4 regions of the Mesorhizobium sp. WSM4989 genome follow, and region 2 is predicted to be linked to each of the others. Evidence: predicted binding sites of a transcription regulator. Region 2 holds the regulator's gene; each other region holds the start of a gene.

Region 1 (3,111 bases), on a different contig from region 2:
AATTCATCCGGCACCGAGCGCGCTGCTTGCAGCGCGACGGTGCCGTAGCCGACGGCCTGCTTGCCGAAGCGCTGGCGGATCTTGTCTATGGCGCGGTCGGCGCCGAAGCGGGCGAGGCCTTTGCGGCTGCCGGGCTTCAGCTTCTCGTCCGCCAGGCCGAGCGGCAGTTCGAGCTGCAGCTCGGCATGCTCTTCCAGATGCGAGACCGAGATCGCCAGCAGCGAGATTTCCCGTTCGCCCGGGTGAGCGGCGAGCACGCCTCTGACCAGCTCTTCCGCGACGTCAGCGAGCATGGTCGTCGCCTGGATCGGCTGCTCCAGCGTCACCGAGCGCGTGACCGCGCGCATGTCGGCAAAGCGCACGCGCACCGTCACCGTGCGGCCGGGCCGGTCCTTGGCGCGCAGGCGGCTGGCAACGCGGTCGGCAAGATGTAGGAGCGTCGGCACGAAGACGCGCGGCAGCGCCGGTTTGCGGCCCAGCGCCGACTGCGCGCCGGCGGAATGGGCGCGGCGATGCGTCTCCAGCCGGCGCGGGTCGCGGTTCCAGGCAAGGGCCGCGAGCTTCTGGCCGGCGGCATGGCCGATCAGCCGCTCCAGCGCGCCGCTATGCGTGCGCGCCAATTGCCCGATCGTCTCGACGCCGATCTCGGCGAGCCTGGCTTTGATTGCCGGACCGACGCCCCACATCAGCGACACCGGCAAATCGTGCAGGAAGGAAAGCTCGGTGCCAGGCTCGACCACCACCAGCCCGTCGGGCTTGGCCACCTGCGAGGCGATCTTGGCGAGATGCTTCGTCCGTGCCACCCCGATCGAGATCGGCAGGCCGAGCTCGCTCTTCACGCGGCGGCGGATGGTTCGCGCGATTTCGTCCGGCGGTCCGAACAGATGCGTGCAGCCGGCGACATCGGCGAAAGCCTCGTCGATCGAGATGCGCTCGACCAGCGGCGTGAAATCGTCGAGCACCTTGATCGCGGCGTCGCCGAGACGCTGGTATTCGCCGAAGCGGCCGCCGACGAAGATGAGCTGCGGACAGAGCTCGCGCGCCCTGCGGCCGGGCATGCCGCCGCGCACGCCAAAAATCTTCGCCTCATAAGAAGCGGCAAGCACTACGCCGCCGCCGACTGCGATCGGCTTGCCGCGCAGCGACGGGTCGAGCAGTTGCTCGACCGAGGCGTAGAAGGCGTCGAGATCGGCATGCAGGATCGTAGCGGCCGAAGCGGCGTTCGTGGCGGCCATCGCGCTCCCGGCTCCATCCATCCGCTTTGCGGCATCGCAGCATTAGCAGCAACTGTTGTAAGCGGTAATGCGTGTGAACATAAAGAGAACAAAAGGAGTTTCCTGTCAAGCCGGCCAGCTGGGGATGAGAACATCTGCAACCCGTCACAACCAAGGGCTTTGACCGGTTGCGCCGGTGTGCTCCCCTTTGACGGGTTGACCGCGAGACCAGGGAGGGGCGGGAAGGATCGCGGCCCAAAACTGCGTCATGCTAGGACGAAGTCAGGAGCCGAGCGACGCGCGAACACCAGGATGACGAAGTGCGGCCGAGCCGGAGCACCGCCCCTCTTCTGGCCGTCCCTTCGCCGACAGCCGCCGCTAGGCCGGTTTGGCGTATTGCTCGGCGCTGAGCACCTCGATGCATTGGAATGGCTCATTGCCTTCCACCCAGGCGTCATGCCCGGGCGGGATCGTATAGGAGGTGCCGGCCTCGAAGGTCTTCTGCGTCCCGTCGTCCATGCGTATGGTGATCGTTCCGGACACGACATAGCCGACATGCGAGACCTGGCAGCTGTCGGTCTTGACCACCGGCTTCACGCATTCGGACCATTTCCAGCCCGGCTCCATATTGAGCCGCCCGAGCGTGTAGCCCGGCAGCCGCACCACTTCGACGCGGGTCTTGGCGGGCGAGCGAACCTCGTCGGGATTGTTGTGCGACTTGGATTCGAGCTTGGTGACCTTCATTGCAGCTTCGGCCATGGCATCCTCCCATTTCCAAGGATTGCAAGCGGGACCTGACACACGATCGTCGGCGACCGCCGCTGGATTGATACGCCTTTCAATGAATGATTGCTAATGTAATTGCCGGGCGCGGCGCGAAATCGATTTTGCCGCGCAGGCCCTATTGCAAGCACGCTCTGCCGGTGTTTTGCTGTTCCTTGCGCCTGGCACGACGGTGGTTGAGGGGCCACCCCGTTTCTCGCCCTTGGGGAGAATCCTGTGAACCCTCGGCAAGTGAATTTCGCCAATAGTGCCGCGGCAAAGCCAGGCCCCGTCCGCGATAGTCCATTTTCATTTCCGCTCGCGGGCGCGCGCTCACCGCGCCCATCGAAACCGCCATAGGCGAGGCCAAGCCGGGTGGAAGGCGATACTCGAAAAATCAGAAAAACTGGGAGGAATCGATGCTTCATCAGGTAGGAAAAACGGAAACCCGTCCGCCGGTCGGGGCAGTGCGCCGCACTCCGCCGGCGCTTCGCCAGTGCTGCGACAACTATATCTGTCCGACCTGCGACCAAGTCGTCGAACTGACGGACTTCCGCCAGGTCGTCTGGCATCAAAGGCCGGGCCATCGGCCGATGGAATTGGATGACTGAGCGGACCTGCCGGAGACAAAAAGGGCCCGAGAAAAAAGGGCCCGAGAAAAAAAGGCCCGCGCCTTCCAGAGGAATGCGGGCCGAAGCTGGAGTAGCCATTCGATAAACGCGCAACCGGCCTACCGGTTGCGCCAGGCGGATCAACCGCCGTTGGCCGGAGCCGGGGCCGGAGCCGGAGCGGCAGGCGCGGGTGCCGGCGTCGTCGACGGAGCCGCAGGCGTCTCCACCTTGGGCGCCTCGACCTTCGGCGCATCGAGCTTCACATTGACATCCGTCGATCCGCCACCGCCGGTGCGGCCACCGACATTGATAATGCCGGTAAAGAACAGCAGGGCCACGATCGCGATGATGGCAAGAACGATCGCCACTGCTGTGCCGGCGCCGCCCCCGCCACTGGTGTTTACAACTGTAGGTCTGTCGGCCATGGTTTCCTCTCCTCTGCCGATTGGGATGTCGTGGCAACGGCGCCAAAGCTGGAATGTTCCTGCTTTCGGGCCACGGTCCCTTGTCAGGCGGGACCTGAG
Region 2 (3,111 bases):
TCATCATGCTGGCCGTCATGCTGATCGCCGTGCTTTTCGACCGCGCCGCGCTGACGATGCGCAACTTGGCGATCTCGGCCATCGCCGTCATCCTGGTGTCGCCGCATGAAGTGGTTGGCCCGAGCTTTCAGATGTCGTTCGCGGCAACCGCCGCCCTTGTCGGCGCCTATGCCGGCTGGTCCGACTACCGCGCCGGCACGGTGAGAGCGCCGCCGGACAAGCGTTCGTTCCTGCGGTTCATGTCGCACAAACTGGCAGTCGGAGCAGGTGGCGCCGCAATGACGTCGATCATTGCCGGAAGTGCCACGGCGCTGTTTGCCATCTGGCATTTCCAGCGCGTCTCGCCGCTCAGCCTGCTGGCCAATCTCGCGATCATGCCGATCGTCACGATCGTGATGTTTCTCGCCGTCGCCAGCGCGGTCATGATGCCGTTCGGCTTCGACGGGCCCTTCCTCTATTTGATGGGCAAGGGCCTGGCGGCGATGATCGCGATCTCGGCGTGGATTTCGGAGTGGTCGCCGGTCGATGCCGTGGGCCTGATCTCGATCCATTCGGTGCTGCTGGCGACGATCGCGCTCGTCATCGCCACGATGGCGACTACCTGGCTCAGGCTGGCCGCAATTCCTTTCGCTGCCGCGGCCGTGATGATCATCCCGCAGGTGCGCACGCCGGACCTGCTGATCTCGGAGGACGCGCATCTGGTGGCGATTCCGATCGGCGGCGGCGAACTCGCCATCAATCGCGCCCGCTCCAACGAGTTCACCACCGATAACTGGAAACGTGCGCTCAAGGCCGAAACGATCGTGCCGCCGGAGACATTCGCCAAGGGCACGCTGGACTTGGCCGATCCGGTCGACCTGCCGCCTGGATCGCCCTTTTACTGCACGGGCGATCTCTGCATTGGCCGGCATCCATCAGGCGCGATCGTCGCGCTCGCCGAGAACCGCGAAGCTGCCCGGCCTGCCTGCGACTTCGCAGACCTCATCGTCATCAACGACGCCACGGCCTACAATCCCTGCCACGATCCACGTATCCTCGTCGTCACCAAGCGGCAGCTCGCGCGCGACGGCAGTGCCGCCGTCTTCTTCGATCCGCAATCGGCGACGGCGCGAGCAACCATTCAATACGCCGTCGAAAAACCGTACCGCCCTTGGCACGAACAGCGGCGCTACTCGCGTGAGGCGAGGGGGTTGGCGCCTTACAAGAAGCCCGAGAAGCCGGAGGCCAAGCCACAGCCCCCTCAGTAGCGGCGGATGAGCCCGACGAGCTTGCCCTGAACCTTGACGCGATCGGGACCGAAGATGCGCGTCTCATAGGCCGGATTGGCAGCCTCGAGCGCGATGGAGGCGCCCTTGCGGCGGAAGCGCTTCAGCGTCGCCTCCTCGTCATCGACCAGCGCCACGACGATCTCCCCGGGGCTCGCAGTGCTGGCGTTGCGGATGATGACCGTGTCGCCGTCGAAGATGCCGGCCTCGATCATCGAATCGCCTTTGACCTCGAGCGCGTAGTGCTCGCCGCCCGCGATCATGTCCGGCGGCACTGTGATCGAATGCGTCTGGTGCTGGATGGCGTCGATCGGCACGCCGGCGGCAATGCGACCCATCACCGGGATGGAGACGGCTGAAACGGCGTCGTCGTCATTGCTGGGCGTCGGCGTGCGGGCGGGCGCCGCGGGTTTGATCTGGCGGCCGAGATTGCCTTGGCCGCCCTGGATGACGCTCGGCGAGAACTTCTTCGCCGCATTGAGGCCGGGCGCGATCGAGTCAGGTAGGCGCAGCACTTCAAGGGCACGCGCCCGGTTCGGAAGCCGGCGAATGAAACCGCGCTCCTCCAGCGCCGTGATCAGGCGGTGGATGCCCGATTTCGAGGCAAGGTCGAGCGCTTCCTTCATCTCATCGAAAGACGGCGGAATGCCGCTTTCCTTGAGCCGTTCATGGATGAACATCAGCAGTTCATGTTGTTTGCGCGTCAGCATGGCGGCCCCCATGGGTTCTGAAACCAGAATCAGAAAAACAAACCCAGAACAAACACTATCTGTTCCAGTTGTGTTCCGCAACCGTTTAAAGTTTAGTGAATGTGTTGACGTTTTGTTCAGCGTAACATCAGAACGGTGCATTCCTCGCCGGCTTCAGCCGCCGGTGCGAAGGGTTGGCGCACGATCAGGCCATTGGCATCGGCGAGCATCCTCAACATCGAGGAATCCTGGGTGCCGAACGGTGTTGCGATCAACCCCCCCGCATCTTCGCGGACCACGGCGCGCACATAGTCCTGCCTGAGATCGTTGGCGTGCATTGCGACGCCTAACCGGGCCGTGCGGATTTCCTGACGGCAGGACCGGCCGCCCAGCCGCGCCAGAAGCGGCTTCAGGAACAGCTGCGAGCAGACCAGGCTTGCGACCGGATTGCCGGGCAGGCCGATGCAGCGAATGTCGCCGAGCCGGCCAAACATCAGCGGCTTGCCGGGACGCATGGCGATCTTCCAGAAGTCGAGCTGCATGCCTTCGCCGGTCAGCACGTCATGGATCAAGTCGTGGTCGCCGACGGAGGCGCCGCCAAGCGTGACGATGACGTCGGCGCCGGCCTTGACCGCCTTCTTGACCAGGGCCGCGATCGCGTCCTTGCGGTCGGCGGCAATGCCGAGGTCGAGCGCGCGCGCGCCGACCGACTGGGCCGTAGCTGTGACGCCACAGGCATTCGACGAGATGATCTGGTCGGGGCCGAGCGCGCTGCCCGGCGGCAGCAATTCATCGCCGGTGGCGATGATGGCGAGCAGCGGCTGCCGCACCACGTTGAGACTCGGATGGTTGGCCGATGCCGCCAGCGAAAGCGCCGCCGGATCGAGCTGGCGGCCTTTTTCGAGGAGCAGGTCGCCCGCGCAGAAGTCGAGGCCGCGGCGACGGACGTTTCGTCCCTCCACGGTCGGCTCGGTCACTTCGATGCCGCCGCCGCCGAGATCGCGGACATTCTCCTGGATAACGATGGTATCGGCGCCTTCGGGGAGCGGCGCGCCGGTGAAGATGCGCACGGCCTCGCCCTTGCCGACAGAGCCGGTGAAGCCACGCCCGGCGGGCGCCATGCCGATCACGGAGAGCCGCGCCGGCGCCGAGGCTAC
Region 3 (3,111 bases), 350 kb from region 2:
GGTCATGATGATCACGCGGTCGTAGCGCAGGTCCTCGTCGCGATATTTCGAGCGGGTGCCGCAGCCGAGCGCCTGGATCAGGTCGGAAATCTGCTGGTTGGCGGCAAGCTTGTCGTTGCCGGCGCTGGCGACGTTGAGGATCTTGCCGCGCAGCGGCAGCACCGCCTGGCTGGCGCGGTCGCGCGCCTGCTTAGCCGAGCCTCCGGCCGAGTCGCCCTCCACGATGAAGATCTCGGCGCCGGCCGCGGCGTTCTGCGTGCAGTCGGCGAGCTTGCCCGGCAGGCGCAGCTTGCGTACCGCGCTCTTGCGCGACACTTCCTTTTCCTGGCGCCGGCGCACACGCTCGTCGGCGCGCGCGATCACCCATTCGAGAAGCTTCGAGGCTTCCTGCGGGTTGTCGGCCAGCCAGTGGTCGAACGGGTCGCGGATGGCGGTTTCGACGATGCGCATCGCCTCGATGGTGGCCAGCCTGTCCTTGGTCTGGCCGACGAATTCCGGCTCTCGGATGAATACCGACAGCATGCCGGCGGCCGAGATCATGACGTCCTCGGTCGTGATGATCGAGGCGCGCTTGTTGCCGATGAGGTCGGCATAAGCGCGAAGCCCGCGCGTCAGCACGTTGCGGAAGCCCGCCTCGTGGGTGCCGCCCTCGGGAGTGGGAATCGTATTGCAGTAGGAGTTGAGGAAGCCGTCGCCGCCGAACCAGGTCACCGCCCATTCCAGCGAGCCGTGGCCGCCCTGCTTGTCGCTTTTGCCCGCGAAGACTTCGCGCGTGACCTGGAATTCGTCGCCGAGGGTGGCCTTGAGGTAGTCTTTGAGGCCGCCCGGGAAATGGAACTCGGCTTTGGCCGGAGTTTGATCCTTTTCCTTGATCAGCGAGGGATCGCAGGTCCAGCGGATCTCGACGCCGCCGAACAGATAGGCCTTCGAGCGAGTCATGCGGTAGAGCCGGGCCGGCTCGAAGGCGGCGCCCTTGCCGAAGATCTGCTCGTCGGGATGGAAGCGGGTCCTGGTGCCGCGGCGGTTGTGCACCTCGCCGAGGTGCTCCAGCCCGCTCACCGGAACGCCGCGCGAGAAGCGCTGGCGATAGAGCTGGCGCCCGCGCGCGACCTCGACCTCGAGGTGATCGGACAGCGCGTTGACGACGGATACGCCGACGCCGTGCAGACCGCCGGAGGTCTCATAGACCTTGGAGTCGAACTTGCCGCCCGAATGCAGCGTCGTCATGATGACTTCGAGCGCCGGCTTCTTGAACTTCGGATGCGGGTCGATCGGAATGCCGCGGCCATTGTCGGTGACGGTAAGAAATCCGTCCGCCGAAAGCTCGACGTCGATGAAGGTCGCGTGGCCGGCCACCGCCTCGTCCATCGAATTGTCGATCACCTCGGCGAAGAGATGATGCATCGCCTTGTCGTCGGTGCCGCCGATATACATGCCTGGGCGCCGCCGCACCGGCTCCAGCCCCTCCAGAACCTCGATGTCGGCGGCGCTGTAGCTCTCGCTGCCGTCGCGGGCGGCGGCCGAGCGCTTCGCGGCCTGCACCAGCGGATCGGCCGGCCGCGAGGGCGCGCGTACTTGCTGGGGCTGCTTTTCCGGGTTGCCGAAAAGATCGCTGGTGTCGTCCATGCTAGCCATTAAGTCCGGTACTGCGAATCACTCCTCGATACTGCCACGCTTTTGGCGGGCGAACGAGTTCCTGTTCCGTTCAGGGATCAAACTGTCTCTTATTCCAAAACCATTCGATAACCAAGCCGCCGGAAATAGGGCGGGCTCCACCCCTTCGGATTCCTGATTCTTTAACATTAAGGCCTAGCGTGAGCCTCAACGGCAAAAGACCACGGGGCGTCAGGGGTTTCGTTGTGAAGGGCAGGGCCATAACCATGATCGGCATCGCAGCCGTTTTCGGCGCGATCTCGATCTTTGCCGCGGACTTCTGGGTCAAAAGCCAGGCGAGGGCCCAGTCCGAGCAGAAGACGGCATCGATCGTGGTGCCGCACGAGCCCAAAGTCGAGTTCAAGACCATCGTCGTGGCGAATGCGCCGCTGCGCTACGGCATGCAGCTCGACCGGTCGCAACTCACCGAAATTCCGTGGCCGCAGGATTCTCTGCCGCAAGGCGCCTTCCCGACCGTCGACAAGCTGCTGGCCGAAGGCAGCCGCGTCGTGCTGTCGCCGATCGAGGTCAACGAGCCGGTGCTGCTCGCCAAGCTGTCGGGACCGAATGGCCGCGCCACACTTTCCAACATGCTGTCGCGGGGCATGCGGGCAGTCACCATCCGCACCGACGAGATCGCCGGCGTCGGCGGCTTCATCACGCCGGGCGACCGGGTCGACGTCGTGCTGACGCGCGATGCCGGCGAAATCCAGGAAGTGTCCAAGAACGCGCAAGGGGCAGCCGGCTCGACGGTCACGTCCGAAATCGTCGTGTCCGACGCCAAGGTGCTTTCGGTCGGGCAGGGCGCGGACGAGCGCAAGACCGAGCCGCAGGTCGCCAATTCCGTGACCCTCGAGGTCACCAACGAAGGGGCGCAGAAGGTAGCGCTCGCCCGCACCGTCGGCTCCTTGTCGCTGTCTTTGCGGTCCGCCGCCGATGCCAGCGCCAGCGGCAACGGGCTTACCACCATCTCTTCCTTCGGCGGTTCGGTTGCCGCGAGCGCCGAGGCAAGCGCCGCCTCGCTGGTCAAGGCGGTGGCGAAGGAGCCGGAGGAGCCAAAATTCAAGACGGTGATCGTGTCCCGTGGCACGAAGGTGGAGGAATACAAGGTTCCATCCAAGCCCGCCGAGGGAGACGTCGTTCCTTCCAAGGAACAAGCACAATAGCCGGTGGGGACCGGCGGGAACGGGACAATGCATGTATTGAACAAAGAACGGACGACGAGAGGGCTGCGCCTTCTGCGTGCAATGGCGGCGGGCGCCTTTCTGGCAGCCGCCGGAATGCTGGCCTTTGGGGCGCCGGCCCAGGCAAACAACGACGTCGTATACGTCTCGGCGACCAAGAACGCCTCGATCAAAGTCGCCAAGGGCAAGCCCAAGACGATCATGACGAACGCGGCCTTCTATCAGATCGTCATCGGCGATCCGGAGATCGCCAACGTCAATCCGCTGACCGACA
Region 4 (3,111 bases), on a different contig from region 2:
GCATCGGTGCGGCGATATCGGTGGCCCTGAAGAATGCCGGCTATTCGGTCGCCGCGAACTATGCCGGCAATGACGAGGCGGCCCAGAAATTCAAGGCCGAGACCGGCATCCCCGTCTACAAATGGTCGGTCGCCGATTATGACGCTTGCGCCGCCGGCATCGCCCAAGTCGAGGCTGATCTCGGTCCGGTCTCGGTGCTGGTCAACAATGCCGGCATCACCCGCGACACCATGTTCCACAAGATGACCCGCGAGCAGTGGAAGGAGGTCATCGACACCAACCTTTCCGGCGTCTTCAACATGACGCATCCGCTATGGAACGGCATGCGCGATAGGAAGTTCGGCCGCGTCATCACCATCTCCTCGATCAACGGCCAGAAAGGCCAGATGGGCCAGGTCAATTATTCGGCCTCGAAAGCCGGCGACATCGGCTTCACCAAGGCGCTTGCCCAGGAAGGCGCCCGCGCCGGCATCACCGTCAACGTTGTTTGCCCCGGCTACATCGCCACCGACATGGTCATGGCCGTGCCGGAAAAAGTGCGGGAATCGATCATCGCTCAGATCCCGGTCGGCCGTCTCGGCGAGCCGGAGGAGATTGCGCGCTGCGTCGTCTTCCTCGCCTCGGAAGACGCAGGCTTCATCACCGGCTCGACGATAAGCGCCAATGGCGGCCAGTATTTCGCCTGAGATCTTATTCGGCTGAACTCTTCTGACACCGATGGCAGGCGGCCCGCCGCAAACGGGCCGCCTGTTTTTGTCTGCGCTCCGGCGGCACCGGGTGGGCATGCCTCAATTTGGCACGCAATACTTAACGGCCTCCCCGCGCCCTGTGGAAACCCGGTTCACATGCTGTGAATTTTTCGGTGCACAAGCTTTGGACAACACCATATCTAGGGGTGAACAAACCGGGAATTTTTGCAGATCGCTGATTCGTCGCCGATTCGTTCCGGCTTTGGCCAAAAGGTTAACGGGCCACGCCGGAAACAGCGCGAAAAAGATTAACGACGATTAGGAAAGATCAACCATTTCATAATGTTCGCGGCCGCGCTCGAGTCCGTCGCGGTCGCTCCCCCGCAAAGGTTAACGACGCTCCGGAACCAGCGCGAGCCAAGCACGAAACGGGCCAGTTCACAGATTCAGCATGTGGTGAGACTCATGGCCAAAAAATCCACATATAGCCGTGAACAAAACCTGAATCAGAGTGAGTCAGTGATTCGTCGCCGATTCGTTCCAGACTCGTTCCAACGGTTAATCGACCGCGGATTTTGACCTTGCCTGTCGTCGCGCCATCTGTTGATGAGAACATTCCGCTTTCGCTTCGCGTCTGAAATCCCTATGTGTGCCCTGTCACACGCGGCGGCACCGCCGCGTCCCCGACAACGAGCGGCAGAAAGCCTCATTTCCGAGCCGATGAATATCCAGCCGAAACCCTCCCAGCCGCTGATCCTTTCCGGCCGCGACGTGACGGCCGTGCTCGGCCCCACCAACACCGGCAAGACCCATCTCGCCATCGAGCGCATGGTGGCGCACGACACCGGCATCATCGGTCTGCCGCTGAGGCTCCTTGCCCGCGAGGTCTATACACGCGTCTGCGAGAAGGTCGGCGCCAGCAAGGTGGCGCTGATCACCGGCGAAGAGAAGATCGTGCCGGCGAGCGCGAGATATTCCGTCTGCACCGTGGAGGCGATGCCGCGAGAGACCGATGCCGCCTTCGTCGCCATCGACGAGGTGCAGCTCGCCGGCGACCTCGAACGCGGCCACATCTTCACCGACCGCATCTTGCATCTGCGCGGCCGCCAGGAGACGCTGCTTCTGGGCGCCGCCACCATGCACGGCATCCTGCAACGCCTGCTGAAGGGCGTCTCGGTGGTGACGCGGCCGCGGCTGTCGCATCTTGCCTATGCCGGCTCGAAGAAGCTCACCCGCCTGCCGCGGCGCACGGCGATCGTCGCCTTCTCCGCCGACGAGGTCTATGCCATCGCCGAATTGATCCGCCGCCAGCAGGGCGGTGCTGCCGTCGTTCTCGGCGCGCTCAGTCCCCGCACCCGCAATGCCCAGGTGGAGATCTTCCAGTCGGGCGACGTCGACTATCTGGTCGCCACCGATGCCATCGGCATGGGCCTGAACCTCGACCTCGAGCACGTCGCCTTCGCCCAGAACCGCAAGTTCGACGGCTACCAATACCGCAACCTGACCGCCGCCGAGCTAGGCCAGATCGCGGGGCGTGCCGGCCGACACCTGCGCGACGGCACCTTCGGCGTTACCGGCCAGGTCGATCCGTTCGACGAGGATCTGGTCAAGAAGATCGAGGGGCACGATTTCGACCCGGTGAAGGTGCTGCAGTGGCGCACCGCCGATTTCGATTTTGCCAGCCTCGATGCCCTGAAACGCTCGATCGAGACCAACGCGCCGGTCGAAGGGCTGACCCGGGCATTGCCGGCGGTCGACGCCCAGGCGCTGGAACATTTGTCGCGCGACGCGGACATCAGGACGCTAGCCACCGGCAGAGAGCGCGTGGCGCTGCTGTGGGAAGCCTGCGCGCTGCCGGACTACCGCAAGATCGCGCCCGCCCAGCATGCCGACCTCATCGCCTCGATCTATATGGACCTTGCACGCCATGGCCATGTCGATGAGAATTACATGGCCGAGCAGGTGCGGCGGGCCGACACCACGGATGGTGATATCGACACGCTGTCGCACCGGATCGCCCAGATCCGCACCTGGACCTTCGTCTCCAACCGACCGGGTTGGCTGGCCGATCAGCTACACTGGCAGGAAAAGACGCGCGAAATCGAAGACAGATTGTCGGATGCGTTGCATGAGCGGTTGACGAAACGCTTCGTAGACCGCAGGACTTCCGTCCTCATGCGGCGCCTTAGAGAAAATACCATGCCTGAAGCTGAAATCAGCCCAACCGGAACCGTGCTCGTCGAAGGCCATCACGTCGGCGAACTGCAGGGATTCCGCTTCACCGCCGACCAGAGCGCCGGCGGCGAGGACGCCAAGGCGGTGCGCACCGCTGCCCAGAAGGCGCTCGCGGCTGAGTTCGAGACGCGCGCCGAGCGCTTCGCCGCCTGCGCCAACGGCGATCTGGCATTGGGCTCGGACGGTG

What was found. Region 2 encodes LexA, which represses DNA repair genes until DNA is damaged. Its sites were predicted from a motif close to TGTTCNNNNTGTGTTCNG; they were not measured.
Region 1: dinB (DNA polymerase IV) is a predicted target of LexA. The motif match lies at 1,309-1,326, and genes of this name have one in related genera.
Region 3: parE (DNA topoisomerase IV subunit B) is a predicted target of LexA. The motif match lies at 1,692-1,709, and genes of this name have one in related genera.
Region 4: P9217_RS26450 (helicase-related protein) is a predicted target of LexA. The motif match lies at 1,226-1,243, and genes of this name have one in related genera.

What each region holds. Positions count from the first base shown of each region.
Region 1 covers NZ_JARTVN010000001.1:274,136-277,246, reverse strand. Annotated here, with positions in the region: gene dinB (DNA polymerase IV) at 1-1,235, opposite strand, end outside; gene P9217_RS01425 (cupin domain-containing protein) at 1,593-1,973, opposite strand; gene P9217_RS01420 (hypothetical protein) at 2,728-3,012, opposite strand.
Region 2 covers NZ_JARTVN010000002.1:1,944,916-1,948,026, forward strand. Annotated here, with positions in the region: gene P9217_RS22160 (ComEC/Rec2 family competence protein) at 1-1,247, shown strand, start outside; gene lexA (transcriptional repressor LexA) at 1,241-1,975, opposite strand; gene glp (gephyrin-like molybdotransferase Glp) at 2,092-3,111, opposite strand, start outside.
Region 3 covers NZ_JARTVN010000002.1:1,599,427-1,602,537, forward strand. Annotated here, with positions in the region: gene parE (DNA topoisomerase IV subunit B) at 1-1,626, opposite strand, end outside; gene cpaB (Flp pilus assembly protein CpaB) at 1,881-2,819, shown strand; gene P9217_RS20450 (type II and III secretion system protein family protein) at 2,901-3,111, shown strand, end outside.
Region 4 covers NZ_JARTVN010000003.1:319,925-323,035, forward strand. Annotated here, with positions in the region: gene P9217_RS26445 (beta-ketoacyl-ACP reductase) at 1-686, shown strand, start outside; gene P9217_RS26450 (helicase-related protein) at 1,410-3,111, shown strand, end outside.